Regions from separate parts of the Halomonas sp. H33-56 genome, predicted to be linked through region 1. Evidence: riboswitches for the same ligand, from Rfam matches in the RefSeq annotation. Region 1 holds a riboswitch; each other region holds the start of a gene.
What was found. Region 1 has a riboswitch for thiamine pyrophosphate ahead of tenA (thiaminase II). Riboswitches for the same ligand answer to the same signal wherever they lie in the genome.

Region 1 (13,789 bases):
ACGGTGCCGGCGGCGGGGTGTTCGGTGGCGCCGACGATCTGGTAGCGGCCGGCCTCGTTCATGCCCTGGGTAAAGATCTGGGCGGCGTAGGCCGACTCCATCACTTGATCCTGCAGCTCGGCGTCCAGCGCCTCGAATTTCGACAGGTTCATGGCGGTGTGCTCGGTACCGGCGAAGAAGCGCAGGTCGACCGCCTGGGACACCACCGGCGCCATGCCGGCGTAAGCCACCGCGCTCATCCAGGTCTCGGCGCCGTCCAGCAGGCCCTGACGCAGGCCGTCCAGGGTCTCTTCCCAGGCCACCGGGACCGGGTTGAGGCCAAGCTGTTCCATGGCGATGCGGCCAAGCTGGGTGCCGGTGACGCGGTTCTTGGTGCCCTGCAGCACCTCGAGGCTGTCCACTAGCGGCTTGTCGGCCCAGCTCTGGCCCATCATCAGCCCGCGCAGGTCGCAGTGGGTGAACAGGAACTGCAGGTTGTGGCGCTGGCGCATCGGCTCGCGCAGCAGGGCCTCGCTGCGAGGGTCGTAGAAGAAGTGAAACATCGAGGCGACGCTCGGGAACATGTAGGCGAAGTCCAGCACGTTCAGGTAGGGCGCGCCGCCGGCGGAATTCTGGGTCGAGGCCGAGAAGATGTCGACGATGCCCTGCTGGGCCTTGCTGACGCAATCGAGCTGGTTGCAGACCTCGTTGGAGCCCATGAACTCGACGCGGATGGCGCCGTTGGTGCGCTCCTCGACGTCACGGGCGAAGAACAGCTGCCCGGACTTCTGGATATCGAGATTGCGCTCGTTGAAGCCCGAGGCGCCAAAGCGCAGCTGGAACTTGGGTTCGGTCTGATAGCGGCGTTGCTGCTCGGCGTCGGCGGCTCGGGCCAGGCTCGAAGCGGTGAGGCCAGCGCCCAGACCACTGGCGGCCAGCAGCGTGGAGGTCATGCCGAAGCGACCCGAGATATTCAGGAAGTCGCGGCGCGACACGTCTGATGAGAAGAGGCGTGAACTCATGGAAGGCTCCCAGTCTTGTGTTTGGTGTAGGGATGCAGGGGAGTGCCGGGGCGTTCGCGCTTGGCGATCGTCGCCTGGCACCGGGCCCGATAAAGGGCCTTGACCACACCTTAGAAGTCTCTCGGGAATAGATCAATAAAAATGATTTTTTTTGTCTCAATATTGATCTTTTGAGAAAAATGTCTAGCATAAATTGAGATAAAACGTCTCGATTGAGTGAGCGACATGACAACCACAACACCACCGCCAGAGGCTTTCGACTACATCATCGTGGGGGCGGGCTCCGCCGGCTGCGTGCTGGCCAACCGCCTGAGCGAGGACCCCGAGGTGTCGGTACTGCTGCTCGAGGCCGGCGGGTCCGACTGGAATCCGTGGATCCACGTGCCCGTGGGCTACTTCAAGACCATGCACAATCCGGCCACCGACTGGTGCTACCTCACCGATCCCGACGAGGGCATCGACGGTCGCCGGCTGCAGTGGCCCAGAGGCAAGGTGCTGGGAGGGTCAAGCTCGCTCAATGGGCTTCTGTACATTCGCGGTCAGCGCGAGGACTACGACGATTGGGCGCAGCTGGGCAACGACGGCTGGGACTACGACTCGGTGCTGCCCTACTTCAAGAAGTCGGAGTGCCAGGAGCGGGGCGCCGATGACTACCACGGCGCCGACGGCCCCTTGAAGGTCTCGGACCTGCGTCTGCGCCGCGAGATCGCCGAACGCTTCATCGAGGCGGCCAAGGCCTCGGGGATTCCCGAGAATCGCGACGTCAACGGGGCCAGGCAAGAAGGCGTGGGCTACTTCCAGCAGACCTCCTACAAGGGCTTTCGCTGCTCGACCGCCAAGGCGTTTCTGCGCCCGGCGCTCAAGCGCCCCAATCTCACCCTGGTCAAGCGGGCCCACTGTCAGCGGCTGCTGCTGGAGGGCAAGCGCGTGGTCGGGGTCGAGTACCGCCAGGGGCAGGGGACCCATCGGGCGAGCGCCAGGCTCGAGGTGCTGCTGTCCAGCGGCGCCATTGGCTCGCCGCAGATCCTGCAGTGCTCCGGCATCGGGGATCCCGACCACCTGGCCGAGGTCGGCGTCGACTGCCGCCATGCCTTGCCAGGTGTCGGCGAGAACCTGCAGGACCATCTGCAGATCCGGCTGGTGTTCAAGACCTCCTGTCGCACCCTCAACGACGAGGTGCGTCATCCGCTGAGAAAGCTGGCGGTAGGCACCCAGTACGCCCTGACCCGCACCGGGCCGCTGACCCTGGCGGCCAGTCAGGTGTGCATCTTCACCCAGTCGCGGGAGGGCCTGGATCGCCCGGATATCCAGTTCCATATGCAGCCGCTGTCGGCGGACAAGCCGGCCGAAGGGGTGCATCCGTTCTCGGCCTTCACCTCCTCGGTGTGCCAGTTGCGTCCGACCAGCCGGGGGCGTATTCGCATCACCAGCGCCGACCCCGCCGTCTATCCCTCGATCCAGCCCAACTATCTGAGCACCGAAGAAGACTGTCGCGTGGCGGTGGACGCCATCAAGGTGGCGCGACGCATCGCCGAGCAGGCACCACTTGCCGAGGTGATCACCGATGAATACGTGCCGGGGCGGGAGTATCAGAGCGACGAGCAATTGCTCGAGGCCGCCCGGCGCTACAGTCAGACCATCTACCACCCGGCGGGCACCTGCAAGATGGGCCACGACGACCTGGCGGTGGTCGATGACCGACTGCGGGTGCACGGCCTCGAGGGACTGAGGGTGGTGGACGCTTCGATCATGCCGATCATCGTCTCGGGAAACACCAACGCCCCGACCATCATGATCGCCGAACGCGCGGCGGACATGATCAAGGCCGATCGCCGTGCCCAGGCGCGCGCCGCCTGACGTGCAGCGCTGGAACCTCGACGGCGGATCGATGCCATCGGGGCCTGGCCTTACTCGAGGCCACGCTCTGGCCCTAACGTCGCGACGGCAGGCTGGGCCAGGATCAAATCAATGGCGTGTCATCGCCTGACCCGCTGAGCGCGACCCCTGATACGCGAACAACGAATAAACGAGAGGACGCCCATGTCCCAGCCAACGACCCACGCCAAGCCCGAGACGCCCGTGACCGGATGGCGTCGCCATCTGGAGCCCGCCCGGGAGCGCATGCCGGGGGTACTGATCTGTATCACCATTGCCCTGGCCACCACCTTTATCGCCGATCACTACGGTGGCCCGACCCTGCTCTACGCACTGCTGTTCGGCATGACCCTGCACTTTCTCAGCGAGCAGGGCCCTTGCCTGGTGGGGGTGGAGTTTGCCGCCCGCACCATCCTCAGGCTGGGTGTTGCCCTGCTGGGGGTACGCATCACCCTGGAGCAGGTGGCGGAACTCGGGATCGGCCCGGTGGTGACGGTGGTCGCCGGGGTGGTGCTGACCATTCTGGCGGGAAGCGTGCTGGCACGACTGCTGGGGCTGAAAAATGACCTGGGGCTGCTGACCGGCGGGTCGGTGGCGATCTGCGGCGCCTCGGCGGCGCTGGCACTGTCTGCGGCGATGCCGCGCAACGAGATCGCCGAGCGCAATACCATCCTGACCGTGGTTGGCGTGACGACGCTGTCCACCGCCGCCATGGTGCTTTACCCGCTGCTGGTCGGTGCGCTGGAACTGACCGATACCCAGGCCGGCATCTTTCTTGGTGGCACCATCCATGACGTCGCCCAGGTGGTCGGTGCCGGCTACATGATCTCCGACGAGACCGGCGATATCTCGACCTTCGTCAAACTGTTGCGGGTCGCCATGCTGGTGCCGGCGGTAATGGTGTTCATGCTGCTGTTTCGCCGCGCCCGTGGCGGTGAAGGCGGCAAGGTGCCGATGTTCCCGAGCTTTCTGGTGGCCTTCGTGGTGCTGGTGCTGATCAATAGCATGGGCGTGATTCCCCAGGTGATGGTCGAGGGCATGACCGACCTGTCGCGCTGGTGCCTGGTCACCGCCATCGCCGCACTCGGTATCAAGACCTCCTTCCAGAAGCTCGCCGTGGTCGGCTGGAAGCCCGTCATCCTGATGGTCGCCGAGACCGTCTTCCTGCTTGGGCTGGTGCTGGTGTGCCTGTATACCGGCATCGCCGAGTGGTAGCGAGCGGTTTCGGGCTAAAGCCCATACAAATGCCGAGGCCCCGGTTCTCCCGGGGCCTCGGCGTTTCTGACGGTCTATGGCGCTTTTCTGGTCGTTACTGACCGGCCTGGATCGCGGTCAGCGCAATCGTATAGACGATATCCTCCACCAGGGCGCCCCGGGACAGGTCGTTGACCGGCTTGTTGAGGCCCTGAAGCATGGGGCCGATGCTGACCACCCGGGCGCTGCGCTGGACTGCCTTGTAGGTGGTGTTGCCGGTATTCAGGTCGGGGAACACGAATACCGTGGCGCGGCCGGCCACCGGTGACTCCGGCGCCTTCTGCCGGGCCACGCTGGCGATGGCCGCCGCGTCGTACTGCAGCGGGCCGTCGATGGCCAGGTGCGGCGCCCGTTGCCTGGCGATGCGGGTGGCCTCGCGGACCTTGTCGACGTCGGCGCCGCTGCCGGACTCGCCGGTGGAGTAGCTGATCATGGCGACCCGCGGCTCGATGCCGAAGGCCTCGGCGCTGGTGGCGCTCTGCAGGGCGATCTCGGCCAGCGCCTCGGCGTCGGGGTCGGGGTTGACCGCGCAGTCACCGTAGACCACCACCTGGTCGGGCAGCAGCATGAAGAACACCGACGACACCTGGCCGTAGCCGGGGGCGGTCTTGATCAGCTGAAAGGCCGGGCGCACGGTGTTGGCGGTGGTATGCACGGCGCCGGAGACCAGGCCATCGACCTCGCCTTCGGCGAGCATCATGGTACCCAGCACCACGCTGTCATGAAGCTGGGCCTCGGCGGTCAGCGGGGTCAGCTTGCCACGCCGGCGCTCGACCATGGGTGCGACAAAGCGACCACGCTCGGCGTCCGGGTCGAGGATCTGCAGGTCGTCGGGCAGTTCAAGGCCACGCGCCTTGGCCACCTCGAGGATGGCGCGACGCTTGCCCAGCAGCACGCAGTTGGCGATGCCACGACGCTGGCACAGGATGGCCGCTTCCAGGGTGCGTGGCTCGTCGCCTTCGGGCAGCACGATTCGCCGACGCTTGTGCTGGGCCATGCTGACCAGTTGATGGCGGAAGGCCGCCGGTGACAGGCGGCGCTGGGCGTCGTCGTGAATCAGCGCCAGTAGCCAGTCACGATCCAGGTGATCGGCGACGAAGGCGCAGATGGCCTCGGCGCGCTCGTGATCATCCACCGGGATGCCGCCGGACATCTCGGTGAGCCGGGCCACGGTGGCGTAGCTGTCGGTGTCCACCGAGAGGACCGGCAGCCCCGAGGCCAGCGCCGGGCGACAGACGTCGATCAGCTGCTGGCTGGGTGACTCGCCGTGGGTCAGCAGGAGGCCCGCCAGGGGCACGCCGTTCATGGTGGCCAGGGCCGCCGCCAGCAGGGTGTCGTCGCGGTCCCCGGGGGACACGATCAGCTCGCCGGGACGCAGGGCGTAGAGCAGGTGCTCGGCGCTGCGGGCCCCCAGCGTCGAGTGGGCGACGCGGCGGCGATCGGCCTCGCCGTGGTGCAGGATCCTGGCATCGAGGGCGCGGGCCACGTCGACCACTCGCGGTGCGGTCAGGGAGGCCCGGTAGGGCACCGCCGCGACCACCGGCAGGGTCAGATCGGCGCCGCTGGCGAGCTGCTGCTGCCAGTGCTGGCGATGGGCGCGGGCCTCGACCTCGCTGACCGAGGCCAGGGTCTGGTCGATGGCCGAGCCGTCGCCGTCCCCCGGCAGTCGCATCAGCATGGCGCCCAGGGTACGCACCGAACCCACCGCGTCGATGCTCTGGCGATGGAACTGCAACTGCTTGGCCAGTTCCTGGGGATCGGCGATCTGGCCATCGGCGACCAGTACCACCTGGGCGTCGAGGGCACTGGCCAGGCGCACGTTGAGGTCGAAGGCGTAGGCGTTTCGCGGCAGTGGGCGAACGCCCTCCACCACGATCAGCGCCGGCGCCTTGCCGGTGGCAGGGCGGGCGACGCGGGCGTGACGCTCCACGGCGAGTTCCAGCAGACCATCGCGATCGTCGCGGCCGAGATACTGCTCCAGTGTCTGGCGCGAGATCGGACGCGGCGAACCTATGCCCAGGGTGCTGGCCACCAGCGAGCGGGCGCGTTCGTCGTTGTCACTTGCCTGCTCGCCACCTTCGGACTGGCTGAAGGGCTGCAGAAAACCCGCGTCCAGCCCCAGCGTATCCAGCGCACGAAGCAGGCCGAGGCCGGCGGAGGTGAGGGCGACGCCGTCGTCGATGGGGATCAGCAGCAGCGTGCGGGACTGGGTGCTCACAGAACCTCCTCGAGCCTTGGCGTGGACGTCAGGCTCACGATCAATTCCCGGGTCTGGCTGGCGATATAGCCTTCTTCGTCGGTGGGGATGACGCGGATCTCCGGCGCCGAGCTGGCGCCTCGGTCGTGGATCTGGCCTTCCTCGCCACGCCCGAGGCTCTCGTTGGCGTCAGCGTCCAGGCGTACACCGAGGGCCTCCAGGTGGCCCAGGGTCCGGGCGCGCACCAGAGCAGAGTTTTCGCCGATGCCGCCGGTGAAGGCGATGCCGTCGATCCGGGGCAGGGCACAGGCCAGGCCCGCCAGGGACTTGGCCAGGCGGTAGCAGAACACCTCGATGGCCAGGCTCGCGCCGGCGTGACCTTCACTGGCGGCCTGTTCGAGCTCACGCATGTCGTTGGTCAGCTCGGACAGCCCCAGCAGTCCGCTCTTCTGGTTGAGCAACTGATCGACGCCCTCCAGCGACATGCCCAGCTGGCGCGCCAGGTGCAGGTGCAGGCCGGGGTCGACGTCACCGCTGCGGGTGCCCATCACCAGGCCTTCCAGCGGGGTCATGCCCATGCTGGTGTCCAGGCTTCTGCCGGCCCATACCGCGGTGGCGGAGCAGCCATTGCCCAGGTGGGCGATCAGCCAGCCGCCTTCACCACGGGCGCTGACTTCTGTCAGGCGTCCGGTCACGTAGGCATGGCTCGAGCCGTGGAAGCCGTAGCGACGGATGCCGTGTCGGCTGTAGAGCTCTTCGGGGATGGCGTAGCGGTAGGCGTGGGGCGGCAGGGTCTGGTGGAAGGCGGTATCGAACACCGCCACCTGAGGCAGATCCTCGAACAGCCGGCGCGTGGCGACGATACCGTCGAGGTTGGCCGGATTGTGCAAGGGGGCCAGGCTGATGGTCTGGCGAATGGTGCGCACCACGGCGTCGTCGAGCAGGGTGGCGGCGGTGAAGCGCTCGCCGCCGTGTACCACCCGGTGACCGATACCGATGGGCCGGTGGACGTCAAGGTGCTCGAGGATGGTCTTGAGCGCCAGGGCGTGGGTCGCACGGGGAAGCGAGACCTCGCGGGTGCTGCCGTGTTCGTCTACAAGCTTGAGGCGAGCCTCGTGGCTACCCAGGCGCTCGGCGATACCGGACAGTCGGGGAGCGTCGGGGGCCTGATCGATCAGCGCGAACTTGATCGAGGAGGAGCCGCAGTTGATCACCAGAATCGGGGCTTTCATGCCATCTCCAGAAAAGACGCCTTGGTGAGGCGAGAATGCGTGGGATGGCGGCGAATCTAGCACCGCCCCGGGGCGCGAATAACTGGCCTGGGGAGGTAGTCGAACGGCTTTGCTGGTGGATCCGACGAAGCCGTGATGAGCGTCAAGTGCATGAATCTTTGGATTAGACTTTTGTCTAACTTTGTGCGGAAGAGCTGGGACCGGGCGTACAAGACATGCATCCCCGGGCAGTCGAACGCTGCCCGGGGATGCGCCGGGGAATGGCTTGTCTCAGACCTCCTTGTTCAAACCTCCTTGTACAGCTCAGCGCCTTGTTCACGGAAGACCCGGGCGCGCTCCTCCATGCCGGCCATGACGGCGTCGCCGTCACCCTCCAGGCCGTTGTCGCGGGCGTAGTCGCGGACCTCCTGGCTGATCTTCATGGAACAGAACTTGGGGCCGCACATGGAGCAGAAGTGGGCCACCTTGGCGGAGTCCTTGGGCAGCGTCTCGTCGTGATAGGCGCGGGCGGTGTCAGGGTCGAGGCCCAGGTTGAACTGGTCCTCCCAGCGGAACTCGAAACGCGCCTTGGACAGGGCGTTGTCGCGGCGCTGGGCGCCGGGATGCCCCTTGGCCAGGTCGGCGGCGTGGGCGGCAATCTTGTAGGTGATGATGCCGGTCTTGACGTCGTCCTTGTCGGGCAGGCCCAGGTGTTCCTTGGGGGTGACGTAGCACAGCATGGCGCAGCCGTACCAGCCGATCATCGCCGCTCCGATGCCCGAGGTGATGTGGTCGTAGCCCGGGGCGATATCGGTCACCAGTGGCCCAAGGGTATAGAAGGGCGCCTCGTCGCAGTACTCGAGCTGCTTGTCCATGTTCTCCTTGACCAGGTGCATGGGCACGTGGCCGGGGCCTTCGATCATCACCTGGACGTCGTGCTTCCAGGCGATATGGGTCAACTCGCCCAGGGTCTTGAGCTCCGCCATCTGGGCCTCGTCGTTGGCGTCGGCCACCGAGCCCGGACGCAGGCCATCGCCCAGCGAGAAGGCCACGTCGTACTGCTTGCAGATCTCGCAGATTTCCTCGAAGTGGGTGTAGAGGAAGCTTTCCTGGTGATGGTAAAGGCACCACTTGGCCATGATCGAGCCACCGCGGGAGACGATGCCGGTGACCCGGTTGGCGGTCAGCGGCACGTAGCGCAGCAGCACGCCTGCGTGGATGGTGAAGTAGTCCACGCCCTGTTCGGCCTGCTCGATCAGGGTGTCGCGGAACACCTCCCAGGTGAGGTCCTCGGCCACGCCCTTGACCTTCTCCAGCGCCTGATAGAGCGGCACCGTGCCGATCGGTACCGGCGAGTTGCGGATGATCCACTCGCGGGTTTCGTGGATGTTCTGGCCAGTGGACAGATCCATGATGGTATCGGCGCCCCAGCGGATGCCCCAGGTCATCTTCTCGACCTCTTGCTCGATGGAGGAGGTCACCGCCGAGTTGCCCAGATTGCCATTGATCTTCACCAGGAAGTTGCGCCCGATGATCATCGGCTCGGCTTCCGGGTGGTTGATGTTGGCGGGGATGATGGCGCGCCCGGCGGCGACTTCCTGGCGCACGAACTCGGGGGTGATCTCCTCTGGCAGACGGGCGCCGAAGCCCTGCCCGTGATGCTGGTGGCCGAGGATGCGCTCGACCTCGTCGCTGCCTCGATAGTCATCGGCCAGGGCCTGTCGACGCTGGTTCTCGCGGATGGCGATGAACTCCATCTCCGGGGTGATGATGCCGCGGCGGGCGTAGTGCAGCTGGGTGACATTGCCGGCGCTGCCGTCGGCGCCACGACGTGCGCGGCGCGGCGTGCGGGTCAGTTCGAAACGCAGCGGGGCGAGTGTCGGGTCGTTGGCACGCCGGCGACCGTAGTCCGAGGTCGGTCCATCGAGCCATTCGGTGTCGTCGCGCTCCTCGATCCAGGGCCGGCGCAATTCGGCAAGCCCGTGACGCAGGTCGACCTCGACCTGGGGATCGGTGTAGGGGCCGGAGGTGTCGTAGACCAGCAGCGGCGGATTGGCCTCGTCGGCCCCGGAGGTGCGGGTCGCTGACAGCGAAATCTCGCGAAACGGCACCCGCAGGTCGTCGCGGGAGCCCTTTACATAGACCTTGCGCGAACCCGGCAGGGGCGTAACTGCGGCCTGGTCGACCTGGGCGGTCTCGGCCAGGAAGTGCGCGCTATGGCGGGGTTTGTTTGCGGAAACGGGGTGATCGAGCGGCATTGGCTTGTCCTTCTCACGGCACTGGGTGCTGTCGTTGTTGTGTGCATCGCGTGAGGAAGGAGGGGGCGTCGTGGCCTGGGCCGTGAGCGCTTGATCCCTACGCTGGTCCTCACCGCGATGCCATGGCATCGGGGTTACCCCCAGATCAGGTTCAACGGGTCCCATGCGCTGCATGATCTCAGCCGCCTCTGGCGGCCCCCCGTCAAGCGTGGTGCTGATTGTGTTAGTCGCTTAGATCGAGTCCCATCTGCCAGAAGTCGATCTCGAGTCGTGTTGCGTCGGCGAAGATCCGTGACAGTCGCGCAAAGCGCTCGCCGGATACCTGGGCCAGCTGATCGTCGAGCCAGGCCTGCTCCTGGCGTGCGGCGGCCTGGAAGTCGTCGCTTTCGTACATGGCGATCCAGGCGTCGAAGGGATTGTCGGCACCGCGCAGGGTGTCCGAACGGGCGTTGAGGTTTCGTGCGATATCGGCGTAGCCGACCATGCAGGGGGCCAGCGCCACGTGCAGGTCCAGGAGGTCGCCGCGGCTGCCGGCGTCCAGCACGTAGCGGGTATAGGCCAGGGTAGCGCGAGCTTCGGGCAGCTCATTGAGTTCGGCCTCGCCGATGCCCCAGTCGCGGCAGAAGGCGAGATGCAGGCCGAGTTCCACGTCGAGGATGGTCTTCATGCCGTCGAAGGCGCCGCGCAGCTCGTCGAGGCTGTGGCTCTTGTAGGCCGCCAGGGCGTAGGCCCGGGAGAACTGCAGCAGAAACAGATAGTCCTGCTTCAGATAGTGACGGAAGCTGGCGTCAGCCAGTTCACCACGGCCAAGGGCGAGCACGAAGTCGTGTTCGATGTAGGCGTGCCAGTCATCGCGGCAGGCGTCGACAAGATCGGTAAAGCGGTAGCCCATGTTGCCTCCGGTTGGTGCGGATCCGGAGTGCGGCGGCTGAGGACACGGCGACGAGAAAGGAGGGAGGTGCGCGCGCAGGGGCTGTCACCACCGCCTGATTCCCTACGCCGGTTCAAGGTGTGAAGCCACACCGCACCCGGATCAGGTTCCACGGGATCGGCGCTGGCGGCCGGTGATTCGTCACCCTGGCCCTGCGCCATCTCAGCCGGATTCACCGGCACCCCGTCAAGCGAGTCTGGATCGAGTCTAGCATGACCTCGAAGGGAGTCCACCTCGGCTTGGCAAGAACCGATCCCGATCAGTAGATACGCCGCTGGGGGGAGGAGGTTTCCACGATATCGCGAGAGTGCAACTGCCCAGATATCTGGAGAAGTTTCCGCATGGTTGAGAATGCATTTTATCCGATTGAGGAAAAGTGGCGAAGTAGAGTCCTGATTGATCAATTCGACAAAGTTTCGACGATTTTGTTGTTATTTAAAGGGATGTTTGCGTGGTTTTTCTTGGATGTTCTCTGGATTGTATTTGCGTGTTTTGCGGCTGCCTGATAGAGAATATGTGAGAGAATCTAGAGTGAAAAAAGTACGTTTGTTTTATCGATATTCTGACAGTCGTTGTGCGCTTGATGACTCCTTTGTGAAGAAGGACAGAAGGTGACAGGTGTGTTGGTCCCGTCTTTATGGGAAGCATTGGTTCGCCGAGTTTTCATGGAAGCTAAAAATGCTTGCTTTGTTCTCTTTTGAACCACCCGTGGGGCAGGGAAATGGTGCATGGGAAAGGTTCTATGAAGGGCTCCGGGGCCGTTGTCAGTGCTCGTTTCTCAACACAATAGACAAATATTTCGCCTATCTTTTTTTATGCAAATATTTTAGAAAGGAAGACGAGATGCCAGTGTTGGCGTAAACACTCCTATTCGTCGTGGTAATGTGTGATTTAAGATAGACGTTATCAATTTTGTTCGTTCACGACCGATGTTATATATTATGTTTGAGGTGATTAATATGAATCCATATTCGACACTTCCAGACCGTGCCTTCTGGAAAAAAGCTGTATCAGAAAAGTCGATTTTTGACATATCCAATTTGTGGTCTCCAAAGTTCAAGATCACAAAGGATAGTAGGGTGGTTACCTTCGGTTCCTGCTTTGCGCAACATATTGGAAACGCTCTTGATAGCAGAGGGTTCAACTGGGTCTCGACAGAAACTCCACCTAGGGGGCTCTCGCAGGAAAATGCAAAAAAATACAATTACAATATATTTTCGGCAAGAACCGGGAATATATACACCACCTCATTGTTGAAGCAGTGGGTAGAGTGGGCAACAGGGATAAAAGAGCCGCCTGAGGAGATTTGGGAAAAGAACGGAAGGTTCTATGATCCCTTTCGCCCCGTGGTGGAACCAGAGGGTTTCTGTAGTAAAGAAGAGTTAATGCTCTCTCGAGAGGAGACAATAAAAGCGTTTAGGGAATGCATCTTCTCATCAGACTTCTTTGTCTTCACCCTAGGGTTGACTGAAAGCTGGTTCAATTCGGAATACGGCTACGAGTATCCGATGTGTCCCGGGACTTCAGCAGGGACCTACCTGAAAGGTATCCATGCGTTCAAGAATCAGATGTATCCCTCTGTGATGAATGATCTGCGAGATGCCATAGAAATAATGCGTCATGAGAATCCTGAGTTACGCTTTATATTGACAGTTTCCCCTGTTCCTTTGGTAGCGACAAACTCCAGGAACAACGTGATCGTCGCTACAATGGAATCCAAGTCAGTGTTGCGTGCCGTGGCTGGGCAGATTTCTAGAGGTTGTAATTATGTGGATTATTTTCCTTCGTATGAAATAATCAACAGCCCGGTTTTCAAGGGGGTGTTTTTCGAACCCAATCAACGAAGTGTTAACCCCCACGGTGTCGATTTTGTGATGAATCATTTTTTTTCTTCTCTGAGGAAAAAGTTTGGCGCTGAGATTTTCGGAAAACAAAACAAGAGGGTAGGTAGCGTAAAGAAAATGAATGATCTGGTTTGCGAAGAAGAGATCTTCGACGCCTTTGGAGGTAAGGAATGAAGAAAAATATTTGTGTGCTGGGCAATAGCCACGTTGGTGCTTTGAAAAGAGCCTGGGACCTGATGCCAGAGTGGCATCAAGAATATAATCTTGTCTTCTTTACCGCTAGAAGTAATGGCTTGGGTGGACTGATTCTCATCGATAATAAACTGGTTCCAAAAACAGATAGATTAAAGAGGACCATCACCTATACATCGGGTGGCAAGAGTGAGATTGATATCGTTGAATATGATCTATTCTTGATTTACGGACTTCAGATGGAAGTTTTTTTTGTCGAACCTGGAAAATTTTTTTCATCAGCAGTAATAAAGCAAACCGTGCTGGATAGTGTCAAGGGTACGACGTCCTGGAAGATCATGGAAATGATCAGGAGCGTGACCAATAAAAAGATATATGTTGGACATAATCCCCTGCCTATTCGGAAGAAAGGTGATGATAGAAGTTATCCTCCGGAAAGCTACCTGTCCGGAATAAAGTTGATGAACGATGAAGTGTATGATAAATGCAATGCCGAGTTGATCGCTCAGCCTGCTGATACCATCGTCAACGGATTTTTTACGGAGCGGGAGCTCTCGAAGGGAAGTAAAAGATTGCCTGTAGGGGATGCCATGGATGAGGAAGCGCATCCAGACCATGATATCAGGCATATGAACGAAGAGTTCGGGAAAAAGTGGCTATCCTGCTTTTTAAGTAGAGATTGACAAAGGGTTTTCCTGGCGGATGTGTGTTATCCGGAGCTGGAGAACGCTCTTTGTAGAGCAAAGCGTTACCACCAGACAGCGGCAAACAGATGAATCATGGATCACGCTACTATGCTTGACGTGTAGTAGTCCGCTGGGATTCCCCCTCCGGATGATGCAAAAGGAGGGGGAGGACACAACGCTGTGCCACGGCACCGGCTCAGTCGACGGGCTTCTCGCCGGAGACCTCCGGCGCCGATTCCGTGCCGTGCTCGCGAAAGGACTGCACCGGCATCTCGCGGGGGATTTCCCGTGGCGGCTCAGCCGGGGTCGCCGGCGGCGGTGGTGCCTCGGCGACGCGAAG
Region 2 (13,789 bases), 180 kb from region 1:
GCGACCAGACCTGCAGCGGTGCTGAGGACCGCGTTGCGCCCGTCGTAGCGGCGATTGAACAGACCGAAGAACACCGGGAAGGCCGCCGCCGAGCACAGCAGGTCCGCCAGCAGGAACAGATAGAGCACGCTGTAGCCCTGGGCTGCCACCCAGGTCACCGGCACCGCTGCGGCGACGATCAGCCAGCGTGCCAGGCGCATCAGGGTGGCTTCGCTGGCCTGGGGCAGCAGCCGGTGCATGTCGACGGCGATGATGCTGGAGGTGGCGTTGACGGTGGTGTCGGCGCTGCTCATCACCAGGGCCAGACCCAGCGGAATCAAGGCCAGGGCGAACCACAGCGGCACCTCGGACAGCAGCACGCTGAACAGCGCCACCGAGCCGTCTCCCTCGAGCCCGAGGCCGACGAACGCCAGGCCGAACAGGCCCATCAGCACGATCACCGGAAAGTTGAACAGCCCTGCGATCCAGAAGCCCCGCCGCAACACCTTGCTGTCCCGGGCGGCGTAGATGCGCTGCCAGGTGCCCTGGTAGAACAGGCCGGTCAGCATCACCGCGATAAAGAACGTCAGGCCGGCACGCAGGCCACCGGCATCGGTGACATCCAGCAACTGGGGCGCACGTTCCTGCAGGCCCTCGAGCGTCGGCGCGACGCCGCCGGCGGCCTGCCAGCCGAACACCAGCAGCAGCGCCAGCAACGGCAGGATCACCAGCATCTGTACCTTGTCGGTGAAGATGGTGGTGCGCAGGCCGCCGTAGAAGGTGTAGAGCAGGGTCGCGATCATCACTACGCAGGCGGTCAGCCACAGCGGGATCGGCGCCAGCAGGGTGACCATATGGGCGATTGCGGTGAGGCCTGCCGCCAGCGAGATGAACAGATAGAACAGCATGATCGTCAGGGTGAAGGCGTACATGGTGCGCCCGTAGCGATGGATCACGAACTCGGTGAGGCCGTGGCCTTCGGGGATCAGCTCACGCATGCGTCGTCCCAGCGGGATCATCACCAGGCGCGGGACCATGGAACCCAGCGCATAGCCCAGTACCGCGCCGATGCCGCCCCAGGTGGCCGCCTGGGCGGGGCCGAACAGGATCCAGGTGCCCAGGGTGGTGGCCACCAGGGTCAACACCGTGGCGCGGGTGTTCTGGCTGTTGCGAGCCGAGATGTAGTCATCCAGGCCGCCCTGACGACGTCGGGCATAGATCAGGCCGGGGATGGCAAAGATGGCGGCGCACAGCAGAAGCCACAGCGCCGTCCAGGTGGGATCGAGCATCATCGAAAGAAGACCTCTTTCTTGTCGTTGTCCGCAGGGACCGGTGGACAGGCGGGACGAGCGGCGGACAGGAAGAAAGAGGAGATAACGCAACCATCCTTCCCTTCGCCGGCATGACCCGGATCAGGTTCAAAGGGTTACCGCGTGATGCGGAATCTCAGCCGTCAGGCTCCCCCAGGAATGCGCACAGCGTAGGACCGCCTCCGATGGCTGTCAATTGGCGCTTTGGCCGCAGCGACGGGGCGTCAGACGGTGGGCGAGGTGCGCAGGCTGTGCCAGCCATCGTAAAGCCAGTTCGCCGCTCGGCGTGGATCGATTTCAGCCATCGCCAGATAGCCATGACAGCAGGCCTCGCGGCTCGCTCGGGCAATGGTCGAGGCGTCGGTGGCGTCCATCACCAGGGTGCGTCGGTGCCCGCCGCCGCCGCGCAGGAAGGGGGCCGCGGGAGCGCGCTGGAACTCGACGCCTGCCGGCAGGGGTGCTGTCGAGTGATGCGTGTCGGGGTAGTCTGGGGCGCACAGGATGACCTCGAAACCGAGCCGTTGCCCCTGGCGCGCCAGGTCGGCATTGACCGGGGAGTGGCCGGTCAGTACCAGACGCAAGGCCGGCTGGATCAGCACCTCGACGACGTCGTCGCCGATCTGGACCAGCGGACTGGTTGGTGTGGGTCGCTGCAGGTTCATGGACGTACTGCCCAGGCTGACGCGGCGAATCAGCGATGGCTGGCCGGCGAGCGTTGCATGGATGACCTCCAGGTGCACCAGGGTCTCGCTGCTCGGTGACAGGCGCTCGACCAGACAGGGGGTGCCATCGTTGGCGTTGTTGTCGATATTGACCAGGCAGGCGCCGCCGTCCCGGGCCTGGGTCAGCAAGATGGGCTGTCCGGCGTACCTGGGGCCATCGGCATCGCTGGTGACGCTCAGGTGGGGGAAGGCGGGAGCAGGGGTGTCCAGGCGCGTGCACAGCCAGCTGGTATCCCCGCGATTGGCCAGCGTCAGGGCGTGTTCGATGGCGACAAGGTCCTGGTGGTTCATGGGCAGCTCCCGCGGCGGTGTCGGCGACGCCAGCATAACGTGGAAGCGGGCAAGCGAAATAATCCGGCATCTATAAGCATCTTTTCATAGGCTAGAGAAGACGGCACGCGAGCCGCCAGGGTATTGACCTGCTGCCGGTCCAGGGCAGGGCTTACGCAAGGAGATGTCCTCATGGAGCGTTTTGCCTGGGTGGAAGAGGCATTGGTGTCGTCCGGAACGGTGCTGGTACGCCTGACGCCGGAGTTGCAGGTGCACGACGTGGTCGGTGATGCCGTGCGCGTGCTGGGCGAGCCTGGAGACGTCTGGATCGGGCGGGGGCTGGCAGAGCTGCCTGGCGAGGCCGCGGCAGTAGCTGAAGCCTGGGTCTCCCGGGGTGCCGCTCACGTTGCCAAGCCTTCGATGCCGCTGGAACTGGGCGATGGTAGCTGCTGTCGCCTGGCCGATGGTGGGCTGGTGCTGCGACTGTCGGCTCGGCAGAAGGCAAGCCGCGGTGTCATCGCGCGGATGGCCGACCACCTGCCGGTGATGGTGGCCTACGTCGACCGCGACTTCTGCTTCCGTTTCAACAATCGTGCCTACCTCGACTTCATCGGCCTGCCTGCCGAGGCGCTGATGGGGCAGCCGGTGTCTTCGGTGCTCGATGCAGACTCCTACGCCAAGATCCGGCCACGTTTCGATCTGGCGCTGGCGGGGCAGGAGGTCAGCTACGAGGATTCCCTGGTGCTCCAGGATGGTCGCCAGATCTACTTCAAGGTCCACTATCTGCCGGACCTGGTGGAAGATGAGGTGATGGGCTTCTACGCCATCATCCAGGACGTCTCCGAGTATCGCTCGATGATCCAGCTGTTGCGGGATGTCCATACCGGGGTAAATCGCACCGATATTGGAGTATCAGAGATCGTCGACATGCTGCTGCGTGACGCCTTGAGCTACCTGAAGCTGGATATCGCGCTGGTCAGTCAGGTCGAGGGGGAGCGTTACACGGTGCGCTGGGCGGCCTCGGATAATGCGCCAGTAGGGGCCGGCGATAGCTTTGCACTGGGTGACACCTACTGTCGGCTGACCCTCGACGCCGATGACGTCTTCCATACCCACCGCGCCGGGCAGGACGAGCGAGTCAAGGGCCACCCCTGCTACGAGAACTTTCAGCTGGAGACCTATATCGGTGCACCGCTGCGGATCCAGGGCAAGGTATGGGGAACCCTGAACTTCTCCAGTCCGTCGGTGCGCCGGCACGCCTTCAGCGAGGTCGACATCGAGTTGGTCCGGCTACTGGTCGGGGCCGTCGAACGTGTCATTTCCAACGAGATGGAGGTCGAGCGTATTCGCCTCGAACGTGATCAACTGGAAGACCAGGCGATGACCGATGCCTTGACCGGACTCCCCAATCGAAGCCAGCTGGATCGCCACGTCACCCGCCTGATCGAGGAATGCGACAGTGGCGGGATGGTGTTTTCGCTGGCCGCGGTCGATATCGACTTCTTCAAGCAGGTCAATGATGGTTTCGGTCACGCGGCCGGTGACCAGGTGCTCACCTGGCTGGCGCAAACAGTAGCCAACTGCCTGCGTGATGGCGATCTGGTGGCGCGCACCGGCGGCGAGGAATTCGTGGTGGTCATGCGGCGCACCGCCTTGCCCGAGGCGATCAAGGCGGCCGAGCGGGTGCGTCGCGCGGTGGAAGGGGGGGAAATCACCCTGTCGGATGGACAGACGATTCGCATCACCATCAGCATCGGCGTCAGCCAGTATCGCAAGGGGGAGGGGTTTGCACCGCTGTTCGAGCGCGCCGACCGGCGCCTGTACAGCGCCAAGCGTAGTGGTCGCAACCGCATTGCCAGCCTGAATGAATAGCGCCCAGGTGTCGCCAGGTGCGGCGTTGTCATCGCTGACGTAGGACTTTGCTCGTTCTTTCGGTCTAGTCTGAAAGGATCAGTGTGGGTGGTTGGGTAATCTCAGGTGGCTGGGCTGAGGTGACAGCGGCTGCCAGGCCTTGAAGCAATCTGCTTGGCGCATGACTGCCGCCGCTCCCGTGTACCTGAAGATGGTCTCTTGTCCCGCGTAATTTCGGAACTTTCCAGGTTTCAATGTGTTACCCGATTCCCTTCGGTGGCGGAATGCGATAGCGAGTATGAACTTTCTCATCTTTTGCGATGTAGTTTCCTACTGCGTCGATACTGCGTTGATCATGTTGCCTGCAAAAGAGTAGATGGGAGCTGTGTTCCTACAAAAGATGTGGGTAATATCGTACATCCGTTGTTAATAAAATATTACAAAGCAGTTGCGCAATGCCGGTGTTTGTCCCACCGGTGCGCAGGGGAAAAATCATCATGCATCTCAACAAGCTTGCGTTCGGCCTGGCGTTGGGCGGGTGGGCGTGCCTGCTTGCTCCGTCCGTGCTGGCAGAAAGTCTGCTGGAACTTCACGAGCTCGCGGTGGACAGCGATCCTCAGTTTCAGGCCGACTTTCATGGTAAGCAGGCCACCGATGAGCGTTACTATCAGGCGCGCTCAGCGCTGCTGCCGCAGATCAATGTCAATGTCGAGCGCAGCGAGATCTCCCAGGACATCGTCAGTACCGACAACGAGGTCTACGGCAGCGGCAGCACGTCCTACCCGACCACCGTCTACGGTGTCTCGCTCGAGCAGTCGATCTATGACTATTCCCGCTGGGCGGCCTTTGGCCAGGCCAAGCTGGAGATCCAGCAGGCCGCGTCCGAGCTCGAGGTCTCGCGCCAGGATCTCTACCTGCGGGTGGCCGAACGCTACTTTGCGGTACTCGCCCTTTCGGAAAACCTGAGTTTCCTGCAGGCCGAAAAGAAGCAGGTCCAGACCAATCTCGAGCAGGTCAGGGCGCGTTTCGAGGACGGTTTGATTCGCGAGATCGACCTGCTCGACGCCCAGGCGCGCTTTCTGCAGGTCGAGGCGCGCGAGCTGGACGTGGCCAACCGTCTGCGCGATGCCCTCAATGCCCTGGCCGAGGTCAGCGGCGTGCGTCCGGTGGAGCTTAGCCTGGTCGATGAGGACCTGACGCTGGCGAGCCCAGAACCGTCGTCAGTCGAGGCCTGGATCGAGCTGGCGATGCAGCGCAATCCTCGTCTATCAGCCGCACGGCTGGCGGTGGAAGTGGCCAATCAGCAGGTCAAGGTGAGTCGCGGTGGTCACTATCCGACCCTCGATCTGAGTCTCGACTACGACAATGACGAGACCGAGGGCTCATTGTTCGGCGGCGGCAGCGAGGTCGAGACCCAGACCATTCGGGTCGGCCTCGATGTGCCGGTCTACAGCGGTGGGCGAGTGTCGTCGGAGGTGCGCGAAGGGACCCGTCTGATCGAGGCAGGGCAGGCTCGACTCGAACAGGTGCGGCGAGAAATCGACCGCGAGATACGTGCGGCTTTCGAGGGTATCGTCACCGCCATGTCCCGGGTCAGGGCGCTCAGCGAGTCCTTGACCGCCAACCAGCGCATCGTCGAATACCGCCAGGTGGCCTATGAATCCGGTGTCATGCCGGTGCTCGAACTGCTCGACGCCGAGCGCGATCTGTTCTTCGCCCGCAGCGAACTTGCCAGTGCGCGCTACGACTACCTGATCAGCGTGCTGCGGCTGAAGCATGCCGCCGGCGTCATCAATGGCGAAGACCTGGCGGAGATCGACGCCCATATGAATGACCGGATGGACCTCCTTGCCTTCCAGCACTGAACCCCGGGCCTTCGCCGAGCGTCAGGCGTTGATCGAGTCCTGGCTCGATAGCCTCGCGCGTCCCTACAGTGCCGAGCGCTCGGTCAAGTGCGCTCCCGCCCGCTGGGCTCCTCAGCGCAGGCTCTACAGTGTGCCGCTCGAGGGCGTTGACGCCGACGATCTTGCGGTGCGCCTCGAGGGGTTGCTGGAGTCGCTGGCGCTGGCGCCTGGCGACCGGAGGGCCTTTGTCGCCGGACTGTCGACGCAGACGATGGCGCACTATCTGCATCTCGGGCTGGAGGAGGCGACCACCAAGGTGTACTGGGAAGCGCCGCTGCCGGACAAGGCTCTGGCGGGGCGTCGCTTCCCGCTGTACCAGGCGTGGAAGTGGCGCCCTGGCGTCGACGCCAGTGTCTCCGACTATGTCCTGCTCGAGAGCGCCGAGGCGGTGCGCCATGCAATGGCGAGCACGCTTGCGGCGATGCCCCCGCTCGTCGGCGACCTGATCGAACAGCTCGAGGTCAGCCATGCGCTGGCACGAAAGCCCTGGCCACCGTTGACCGTGAGGATCGAGGAACGGCGCCAGGGCCGCGATACCGGTCGTGATTCCCTCAATCTGCATCTACATCCGGCCGAGATACGTCTGGGCGAACTGGCGGGCCTTTTGTTGTCGCTGGCTCGCGAGTGGCGCTGTACGTCGCGCGCACAGGCGATCGAGTGGATTGCCGCCCACGGCGACAAGCCGCTGAGCAACCTTTCTCTGGGGTTCGATGCGAAAGGCGAACCCTTCGTGACCTTCTACCACGGGGTGACACTGGTCTCCCCGACTTCCACCGGCGCGCTGGCCGCGCAACGACGCTGACGTCCAGGCCCAGGGACGACACTCAAGTACTAGAGGACGATTTCATGGCGACTCAACTTCTGATCTATCGCAACGTTCAGCCGATCACCCGCGACAAGCATGGCGAGCTGTCGCTCAAGGTCGGCAAGGACTTCGGCTTTGCCAGCGGGGTGAACTCGGTGCCGCTGATGGCGGCCGAATTTCCGACCGCCGCCACCGACCTGCCGATCGTCTTCACCAAGGCCGACGACGGGGTGCTGCCGGTCGCCGTGCTGGGACTCGAGCAGGACCAGAATCTGCTGGTGGACCGTGAAGGCCAGTGGCGCGGTGAGTACGTGCCGGCCTTCTTCCGCCGCTATCCCTTCGTGTTTGCCTCCGCCGATAACGACAAGACCTTCACCCTTTGCATCGATGATGACTACGAAGGGCTCAACCGTGACGGTCGCGGCGAGCGCTTCTTCGACGCCGACGGTGAGCAGACCCAGTACCTGGGCAAGGTACTGGACTTCCTTCAGGACTATCAGGCGCACTTCCAGCGCACCCGCGCCTTCTGCGCCCGTCTGGTCGAGCTCGACCTGCTCGAGTCGGTCGAGGCCCAGATTCGCTTGCCGGAAGGTGGTCAGCGCACCCTGACCGGCTTCCAGGCGGTCAACCGTCAGAAGCTCAAGGCGCTGCCCGAGGACAGCCTCAAGGCGCTGCTGGACAGTGACGAGCTGGAGCTGCTCTACGTCCACCTGCAGTCGCTGCGCAATCTCAATCGACTGAGCCGTCAGGCGCAGGGTGGTTCGCGGCTGGGTGCTCTGGCCAAGGGCGACCCCGCCGAGGAGGCGGTCGCGTCCGACGCCGAACAGGACACTCCCGTTCACTGATCGACCGAGATCAGGGGGCGTATCGTCGCCGCGATGCGCCTCTTGACGTTTTTCGCCACCGGAGTCCCCCCATGAGTCGCCACCAGCGCAAGCCTCTGTCCGAATTGATCGCTCGTCTTCTCCGCCAGCCCAGGCGTGCTCGTCGTGCCCAGGCAGAGCCGTCCCGGTTCGTGTTCGAGGGACTCGAGCCACGCATGCTGATGTCGGCGGACCCGCTGACCGCCAGCGTGGCCGGTGGTGCCGAGATGACGTTGCGGGTGGTCGAGGAGAACCAGCAGCAGGTGCTGCAGGTGGTCGAACTCGACGAGCAAGGCGTCAGTCAGGTGGTGGCCTCACGCGGTCTCGATGAGGCCAAGGCCAGTGGCGGCGTGGTCATCCAGGGCAGCGACGCCCAGGACATCCTGCGCGTGGACCAGAGCCTGCTGGGCCAGGCGGATGGTCTGCTGGTGAGCTTCCAGGGCGGCGACGGCGACGACGTCCTGGCACTCGAGCATAGCCAGGGGCTGACCATCACCTTCGCGGGGGGCGAGGGCGATGATCGCATCGAGGGCATCCAGGGCAACACCGAGTGGCAGGTGAGCGCCGATGGGGCGGGCAGCGTGGACTGGTCGAGCACCACCACGGCGGCGCGCAACGATAGCTGGCTCAGTTTCACGGGCATCGAGACGGTGAACGCCGCCTCCTATCGCCAGGGCGACGACGGCGTGCTGTCAGCCACGGACGATGCCGCCCAGCACCGGCTCTCGAGCAGCCAGGACGGGGCGCGTTGGTCGCTTTACGACGAGGGCAGTCTGGGGCTTGGCAATATCGCGTTCAACGGCATCGACCGACTCGACGGTCGGGCCGGCCAGATCCTCGACTTCAGCGACTTCTCCACCTCGGTAGAGGTCGATCTGGGGACCGGCAAGGCCACCGGCTTCGTCGGTATCGACGGCTTCAATCACGTTATCGGTACCGGCGGCGACGACCGCCTGATCGGTGATGTCACCTCGCAGGTCGACACTATCCTCGACGGGGGTAATGGCAACAACCTGATCGTCGGGGGCGGCGGCGACGATACCCTGAAAGCCGGCGCCGGTCGCAGTACCCTGGTGTCGGTGAGCGGCAGCGATCGCTTCGAACAGAGCGAGCTGGGCAGTGAGTTCACCCCCGAGGAGGCCGAGCTGACCTATGTGGTGCAGCGCGCATCCGGGGACATCTCCCTGACCAGCGCTGGTGCCACGGCCACGATCACCACCGGCGACGGCAGCCTGAGCTTCCAGCGCCAGCCCGTGGAACTGGTGCTGTCCGCCGCGGGGACCGGCCAGACGCTGAATGCCAGCGGCTACTCGCTTTCCGGCGTGACCTTCCAGAGCCTGGATGGCGCCAGCAATAGCCAACTTGTCGGCAGCGCGCAGGACGACCGATTCGTGCTCAGCGCCGGGGGCGGCAGTGTCCAGGCCGGTGGCGGCAACGACCGCATCGAGGCCAGCGCCGACGCCGACATGACCCTGACCGATACCGCGCTGAGCGTGACCGGCTGGACCAACTGGGTATTGGGCGACGTCGAACTCGCCACCCTGGTGGGCGGTGCTTCTGCCAATGTGCTGGACGCCTCTGCGTTCAGCGGTTCGGTTCAGCTGGAAGGCGTCGCCGGTGACAACACCCTCAAAGCCGGCGCCGGCGACGCGGTACTCCTGGGCGGCAGTGGCAACGACACCCTGGTCGGGGGTGTCGGTGACGACGTGCTGTTCGGCAATCGCGGCAGCAACAGCCTCGATGGTGGCAGCGGCAGCGACTCGGTGCTGGGCAGTACTTCCCACAGCTTACGTCTGTTCGGCGGCAGCGGCAGCGCCACCCTGGTGCGCGGTGACGTCGCCGAGGAGCGCGAGCTGGTGTGGTCGCGCAGCGCCGGTGAGACGGTGGTCTTCCACTTCGCCGGCGAGCAGACAGACGCGCTGGCCTGGGACGCCGACGCCCTGGCGGTACAGCAGGCGCTCGAGGCACTGTCTGCGGTGGGCGAAGGCAACCTGCAGGTGGCCCGCGAGCTGTTCGAATCCGCTGGTGAGCAGCAGGTACGCTGGCGCGTCAGCTTTATCGGCGACTTCATGGCCGTGGCCGACGACGGTGCCTTCGCCAAGGCGTTGGTCGGCAGTGGTCTGGCGTTGGGAGCTTCCGGGGCCAGCGCCACGGTGACCTCGACCCAGGTGCGCGCTCGGGAAGCGGGGCGTGACAGCCTGGTCGGCATCGAGCACGGCATGCTGCGTGCCGAGTTTGGCGACACCGTGCTCGACGCCAGCGGCTTTGGCGGCAGTGTCTATCTCCAGGGTGGCAGCGGCAACGACCTGATGATCGGTGGCGAGGCCACGACCCAGTTTGTGGCGGTGGCCGGAGATAACGTCATTCGTGCCGGGGCTGGGCAGAACGAGATCCGCGGCGGCGTCGGCCAGGATCGTCTGGAAATCGTCCTGGCCGATGGCCAGAACGCCGTCAATGTGAGTGGGGACAGCTTCAGCATCGACGGCGGGACCGCTTCGAGCTATCGCGATATCGAGGCGCTGACGCTGGTCGGCAACGCCGGCGCCAACACCCTCGATGCCAGTGGCTGGCACGGGGTCGGCGAACAGACCCGGGTCACTGCGTTGATGGCCGCTGGCGGCGCCTCCAACGCCGAGATCGAGACCTTCCTCTCGGCGCTGGGCGATGCGATTCCCGGTGCAGAAGACTTCGCCAGCCAGGCGGAGTACGAGTCCTATCTGGCGCGTTACGTCACCGGTAGCGAACTCGAGAACTCCGGCGCGCACCTGAGCTTCACCCTGCAGAACGGCGAGACGCGGGCGCTCAATGTGGCCGACGCCCGCACCCTTGGCGACCTGCTGGTGCTGCTGGACAACGTCGAAGGTCTGACCGCGAGCTTCGATGGTGCCAGCGGGCGTCTTGTGGTCACCGACACCACCACGGGAAGCGCGAGCTTCGCCGTCAGCGCCGACGCCACCGCGAAGATCCTGACCGATGCACTCGGCATGGGCGTCAGTGCCGACAAATGGCTGAGCACCGCCTTGAGCGGGACTGGCGTGGTGCTGGACGCCAGTACCGGGGGTAGCGACACCCTGACCGGTAGCCGTGGCGACGACCGTATCGTCGTCGTGTCCGGCGCCGCCAGTGTCGACGGCGGCGCCGGCACCGACAGCCTGCTGGCGGCGGCGGGCGACTCCATGACGCTGACCGATGGCGGGTTGGTCGTTGGTTCGGCCACAACCACGCTGTCCGGGATCGAGGCGGCGCGCCTGAGCCTGACCGGAGGCGCCGACAAGACCTTGACGGCCACTGCCTTTACCGGCGCTTTGGCCATCGATATCGCCGAGGCGGCGACCGGCACCATCGTGAACGCCAAGACCGGCGATCAGGTCGAGGTGGAACTGGCGGCGGGGAGCCTCGCCCGGCTCGACGACGTGACCGTCGGCGGGGGCGCCAGCCTGGTGGGCTACTGGGATGGCGACGCCTCCCTGTCCAACGTGACCAGAACGTTCTCCAGCAGTGTCGAGCTGCGTGCAGACGGTGCCTTGACCCTGGACAACGTCGATCTGAGCATGAGTGATCCGACGCTGGGACACGATCTGTCGATCCTGGCGCGTGAGCTGACGATCGGTGGCGATAGTGTGATCGATGCCGGTAGAGGCGAGTTGCACCTTGGCGCGCAGTTGTTTCAACCCCTGCTGGCGCCTGCCAATGGCCTGGTCGACGTGGGCCTGTTCGACCTGTCGGTGGATATCGACAAGGCCACGCTCAAGGGCGGGGGCGTAACCATCGATGCGCGCCTGGTGGATCCCGATCGCGACTGGTTCAACCTGCGCACCGGCGTGGCCTTCCTCGACCAGGGCATCGATACGGCGCTGGACTTCCTCCAGGGGCTGTCGCTGTTTGGCAGTGTCTCGGTGATGGTGGCCGAGGTCGCCATCGATATCGGCTCCGACGCGGTCATCACCGCCACCAGCGGGGACATCACCGTCGCCTCCGAGCTCGACATCAGTACCGAGGTGGGCGCCAGCAAGGCCTGGGGCCTGGGCGTGTCGGTCAGCACCCTGATCACCCGCTCAAGTGTGCACGTCCACGGTACCCTGAGCGCCGCCAATGACATCAACCTGAGCAGCAGTGTCAGCACCGCCCAGAGCGTCTCTGCTGAACCGGATGGCCTCAAGGGTGTGGCCGGCGCGGTGGCGGTCAGCGTGCTGGTCAGCGATTCCCGGGTGATGGTGTGGGAAGACGCCAGTCTGAGTGCAGGCAATGATCTGGTGGTTGCGGCGACCAGCGTGGAGGAAAACGAGACCTCCGCCAGTTCCGCCCCTGACAAGGGCAAGGTCGGCATCGCCCTGGCGATCAACGTCGAGACCAGCAACACCGAGGCGCAACTGGCCGGTGACGTCAGCGTGGGCGGCGATCTGACACTGAGCGCCGAGACCTCCCAGGGTGAAGACCACGGCGGTACCAGCGCCAGCGCCGGTACCGCCCCCGGTGGTGGCCCCGATAGCCTTGTCGACGGGGCCACGGCCAGCGCCGAGGACCTGTCGCCGACATCGGTGATCGGCAACTTTCAGGAGGCGCTCAGCGGCGTCATCGGTGACAAGATCAAGGAAGGCATCGCCGACCGCGGGCCTGCCTCCATCGGCGAGCACTTCAAGGAATCCCAGGGCCAGCAGAAGAACGCCCTGGACGTGGCCGCCGCCCTGGCGGTCTCGGTGGACATCAATCGTGCCGAGGCCCGCCTTGGCACCAGCGTGACGCGACTGGGCGCCATCGCCACCCAGCGCAGCGATATCGAGGTGGCCGGTGCGGTCAGTGTCAGCGCCACCAGCGCCCACCGCCCGGCGGTCAGTGCAGAGGGTTCGGCTACCGGCGTCGACCCCAACAAGAAGGAAAAGGAAGAGAGCTTCACTGACAAGGTGCTGGGCAACACCCTGATCGGCAAGCTGCGAGACGCCGCGGCGGAGTCCGAGGTCCAGGGCACCGACAGCGCCAAGGATCAGAAGGAAGACAGCCAGGTGGCCGATGTCGGTGTCGCCGGCGGCTTCGTCTTTGCGCTGCAGAATAACCACGCCGATGCGGTGGTCGAAGGCCTGGTGGACCTGGACGCCGGCGATGCCATCAGCGTCACCGCCGAGAGCCTCAACAGCGTCGATATGGATAGCCTGTGGGGGCGTCACCTCTATGTGGCGGGCAAGGCCCTGGGTGAACTCGATGGCACCTACGACCATGCAAGCGCCGACGGTGCGGCAGACCTGACCAACGGCGACAAGGTGCTGGTGGCCGATGACCACCAGCGCGGGGGCGAGGCCGGCCTGATCTATCAGTTCGAGGGGGCCGACGTCAGCGGTGTGGATCTCTCCAGTGAAGACTTCAGTGACGACAGCCGCTGGACTGCCCTGAGCTCGCCGTTGCAGACCCGCATCGAGGAATTCGTCGAGGCGCTCAACGCCTTTACTACCGGCAATCTGGGGATCAGCGGCAGCTTCGATAGCTGGACCGTGGCCACCGCCGAGGGGGGCAAGCTGGCCATCGCCGGTGCCGCCAACGTCTTCCTGGTCAATCAGGACAGCGAGGCCCGCATCCGCGAGGGTGCCCGGATCAATCTGGGGGGCGCCACCGATGTGGCCAGCGTCACACCCAGCGACGAGCAGCAGGTCGAGGTCATCGCTCGCAGCGACAACCACCTGTTGTCGCTGGTGGGCAATCTCAGCCTGCCGACCTTCGCTGGCGCCGACGAGGCCAGCGCCGAGGCCTGGCGTGACGCCTTCAAGAGCGATATCGATACCATCAAGTCCGGGTTCGCCGGCATCCAGTCCGATGGCAGCGCCATCGGTGCTTCCATCGGCGTGCATCTGCTCGGCGCGGATACCCGTGCGGTCATCGAGACAGGTGTGGCGCTGGTCGCCAGCAGTCTGGACGTGCGCGCCGACAGCGACACCCTGCTGATCGGGGCGGCGGTGTCCGGTGGCAAGGCCGACAAGGTCGCCTTCAACGCCACCTCAGTGGCCAATATCGTCGACAACACCACCCTGGCGCAGATTCAGGACGGGGTATCGCTGAACATTGGTGCCGTCTCGGTGGACGGGGCCAGTGGGCCGGC
Region 3 (2,905 bases), 180 kb from region 1:
CGAAAACTTAACGTTCGCAGATGACTAACCCGCAGCGGGCAGGGCAGGCCGATGGGGGCGCAACAGATGGTGCTAGGCTGATCCTGCAGGGTCCGGTAACGGAGGTAACCATGTGCGGCCGTTTCGCCTGTTACACACCTTTTGCTCAGCTGGCGGCGCTGATGCGCTTGCCGGTGGCGCCGCGCCTGCCCGAGCAGGAGCCGCAACCTCGCTACAACGTCGCGCCAGGCACCTGGATCACGTCCCTCGCCATGGAGGGGGAGGGCGTACCTTCCTTTGCCTCGATGTGGTGGGGCTATCGACCCCACTGGGCCCAGGCCGGGTCGCCGGAGCCGATTAACGCCACCGTGGAGAAGGTCGCCACCTCGCGCTATTTTCGTGGGGCCTTTGCCCGCCATCGCTGCCTGGTGCCGGCGGACGGCTGGTACGAGTGGCTGCCGGGCGAGACCGGCAAGCAGCCCTATTTTTTATGTCGTGAAGATCGCGCGCCGCTGTGGCTGGCGGCAATCTTCAGTGAAAGGGCTGACGGCAGGCCGGGCCTTGCCATCCTTACCGAACCTGCCCGGGGCTGCGCGAGTCAGGTGCACGCCCGGATGCCGCTGGCGCTGGACGACGGCAGCCTTGAACCCTGGCTCGATCCTGCCCTGAGTGATCGCCACGTCATGCGCCAGACGGTGCGGCATCTACCCGCTGGCGCCTTCGAGGCATGGCCGGTCTCGACCAGGGTCAATCGGGCGGGAGAGGAAGGAAGTGACTTGATGCAAGCCGTCCAGGCACCGGGCTGACCGTCGGGTCTGAAGCGCCCATCTGCATGCCCTGGCTGCGGTGATGTTCCAGGTGCTGCGCGGCTTGTCCGTCCCGCGCCGATGGGCTAAGGTCGAAGGCGCATGGCACGGGGTGTCTCGCACGATAGCGGGGCTGAGAAACACCCGTCGAACCTGATCCAGTTCATACCGGCGAAGGGATGTCAGCGCAGTCGTCAGTCCAGGGGTCGGCGTGCGTTCCTCGCCTCGACCAAGGACCCGCCAGATGACCTTTTCCGACGCCTCACCCGCTACCTCCGCAAGCCCGCCCGCGCTTCCCATTTGCCGCCAGCTGGTCGTCGTCACCGGCGCCGGACGTGGCCTCGGCGTCAGCCTGGCGCGCAGTTTCCTCGAGCAGGGCGCGCGGGTGGTGGTCAACTATCGACGCAGCGAAGAGGGCGCCAACGCGCTGGTAGCCGACTATCCCGAGCAAGCCTTGGCAGTGGCCGCCGACGTCTGTGATCGCAGCGCCGTCGATGCCATGTTCGCGCGTGCCCGCGAGCACTTCGGCGCACCGGTCACCACCTTGATCAACAATGCGCTGCCGGACTTCGCTTTCAACGGCGACGCCCGTCCCGGTCCCGACGAGCTGACCTGGGAGCACCTCGATCATCAGCTTCAGGGCGTCGCCCGGGGAGCACTGAACACGGTGCAGGCGTCGCTTGCCGGCATGCGTGAGGCCGGCTTTGGTCGCATCGTCAATATCGGTACCAACCTGTTCCAGAACCCGGTGGTGCCCTACCACGACTACACCGCCGCCAAGGCGGCGCTGCTGTCGCTGACGCGCACCCTGGCCCACGATCTGGGCCCGGACAACATCACCGTGAACATGATCTCCGGCGGCCTGTTGCGCACCACCGATGCCTCCCGCGCCACGCCGGAGGCGGTGTTCGATCTGATCGCCGCCAGCACACCGCTGCGACGGGTGACCACGCCGCAAGAGTTTGCCGACGCCGCGCTGCTGTTCGCCTCGCCCTGGTCGCGGGCGGTCACCGGCCAGAACCTGGTGGTCGACGGCGGACTGGTGAAGGACTGATGGCCAGCATGCACCTCAATCTGTTCATCATGGGCTGTGGCCACCACAAGGCGGCCTGGCGTCATCCCCGTTCCAGCGTCGAGCGCCTGGCCGATATCCGCTACTACGAGGAGCTGGCGCGGCTCGCCGAGCGGGGTCGCTTCGATGCGGTGTTCTTCGCCGATGGTCACGCCGTGGGCAGCGTCGCCGACGGCCCGCTGTGGACCCTGGAGCCACTGACCATGCTGGCGGCCATGGCGCGGGCCACCGAACACATCGGGCTGATCTCGACCGTCTCCAGCACCTTCTATACGCCGTTTCATGCTGCGCGCATGCTGGCCTCGCTGGACCATATCTCCGGCGGACGCCTGGGCTGGAACCTGGTGACCTCGATGTTCGACAGCGAGGCGCGCAACCATGGGCTCGAGGCCATGCCAAGCCACGCCGAGCGCTATGCCCGGGCGGAGGAATTCGCCAATACCGTGCTGGCGCTGTGGGACTCCTGGAGTGACGACGCCCTGGTGAGGGACCGCCAGGGCGATTACGTCGACGCCAGCCGGGTCGGTCCCATCCATCATCACGGCGAGCACTTTCTGGTGGATGGCCCGCTGACGGTGCCGCGTCCGCCCCAGGGCCACCCGGTGCTGTTCCAGGCAGGCGCCTCGGATCAGGGCCGTGACCTGGCCGCGCGCTACGCCGAGGCCATCTACGCGGTGGCCTACGATCTGCCCTCCGCCCAGGCCTACTACAGCGACCTTCAGGCCCGGGTAAAGGCCGCTGGCAGACCGAAGGTCGCGATCATGCCGGGGCTGGTCACCTACGTCGGCTCCACCGAAGAGGAGGCCAGACGCAAGCAGCGGGAGCTCGACGAACTGTTGCCGGTGGACAGCTCACGGCGCCAGTTGAGTCAGTTCATCGGCCAGGACGTGAGCGACTGGGAGCTCGACGCCCCGGTGCCCGAGTTGCCGCCACTGGAGGCCTTCAGCGGGCCCAAGGGGCGCTACGCCACGATTCTGCGGATCATCGAGAGCGAACGACCGACGCTGCGCCAGTTGCTGGGACGGCTCGCCGCCGGTGGCGGCCACTG

Region 2: linked by a shared signal. The riboswitch ahead of NFH98_RS06710 (sodium:solute symporter family protein) and the one ahead of tenA (thiaminase II) in region 1 are both predicted to bind thiamine pyrophosphate.
Region 3: linked by a shared signal. The riboswitch ahead of NFH98_RS06700 (3-oxoacyl-ACP reductase) and the one ahead of tenA (thiaminase II) in region 1 are both predicted to bind thiamine pyrophosphate.

What each region holds. Positions count from the first base shown of each region.
Region 1 covers NZ_JAMSHP010000001.1:1,326,364-1,340,152, forward strand. The annotation lists gene NFH98_RS05915 (TRAP transporter substrate-binding protein) at 1-1,001, opposite strand, end outside; gene NFH98_RS05920 (GMC family oxidoreductase) at 1,227-2,858, shown strand; gene NFH98_RS05925 (YeiH family protein) at 3,042-4,091, shown strand; gene pta (phosphate acetyltransferase) at 4,186-6,348, opposite strand; gene NFH98_RS05935 (acetate/propionate family kinase) at 6,345-7,559, opposite strand; gene thiC (phosphomethylpyrimidine synthase ThiC) at 7,844-9,796, opposite strand; TPP riboswitch at 9,874-10,008, opposite strand; gene tenA (thiaminase II) at 10,020-10,688, opposite strand; TPP riboswitch at 10,770-10,923, opposite strand; gene NFH98_RS05950 (GSCFA domain-containing protein) at 11,687-12,745, shown strand; gene NFH98_RS05955 (hypothetical protein) at 12,742-13,446, shown strand; gene mdoH (glucans biosynthesis glucosyltransferase MdoH) at 13,646-13,789, opposite strand, start outside.
Region 2 covers NZ_JAMSHP010000001.1:1,511,196-1,524,984, forward strand. The annotation lists gene NFH98_RS06710 (sodium:solute symporter family protein) at 1-1,271, opposite strand, end outside; TPP riboswitch at 1,352-1,454, opposite strand; gene NFH98_RS06715 (hypothetical protein) at 1,514-2,302, opposite strand; gene NFH98_RS06720 (sensor domain-containing diguanylate cyclase) at 2,474-4,153, shown strand; gene NFH98_RS06725 (TolC family outer membrane protein) at 4,630-5,997, shown strand; gene NFH98_RS06730 (hypothetical protein) at 5,981-6,838, shown strand; gene NFH98_RS06735 (SapC family protein) at 6,883-7,686, shown strand; gene NFH98_RS06740 (LEPR-XLL domain-containing protein) at 7,758-13,789, shown strand, end outside.
Region 3 covers NZ_JAMSHP010000001.1:1,507,778-1,510,682, forward strand. The annotation lists gene NFH98_RS06695 (SOS response-associated peptidase) at 111-785, shown strand; TPP riboswitch at 884-982, shown strand; gene NFH98_RS06700 (3-oxoacyl-ACP reductase) at 1,030-1,839, shown strand; gene NFH98_RS06705 (LLM class flavin-dependent oxidoreductase) at 1,839-2,905, shown strand, end outside.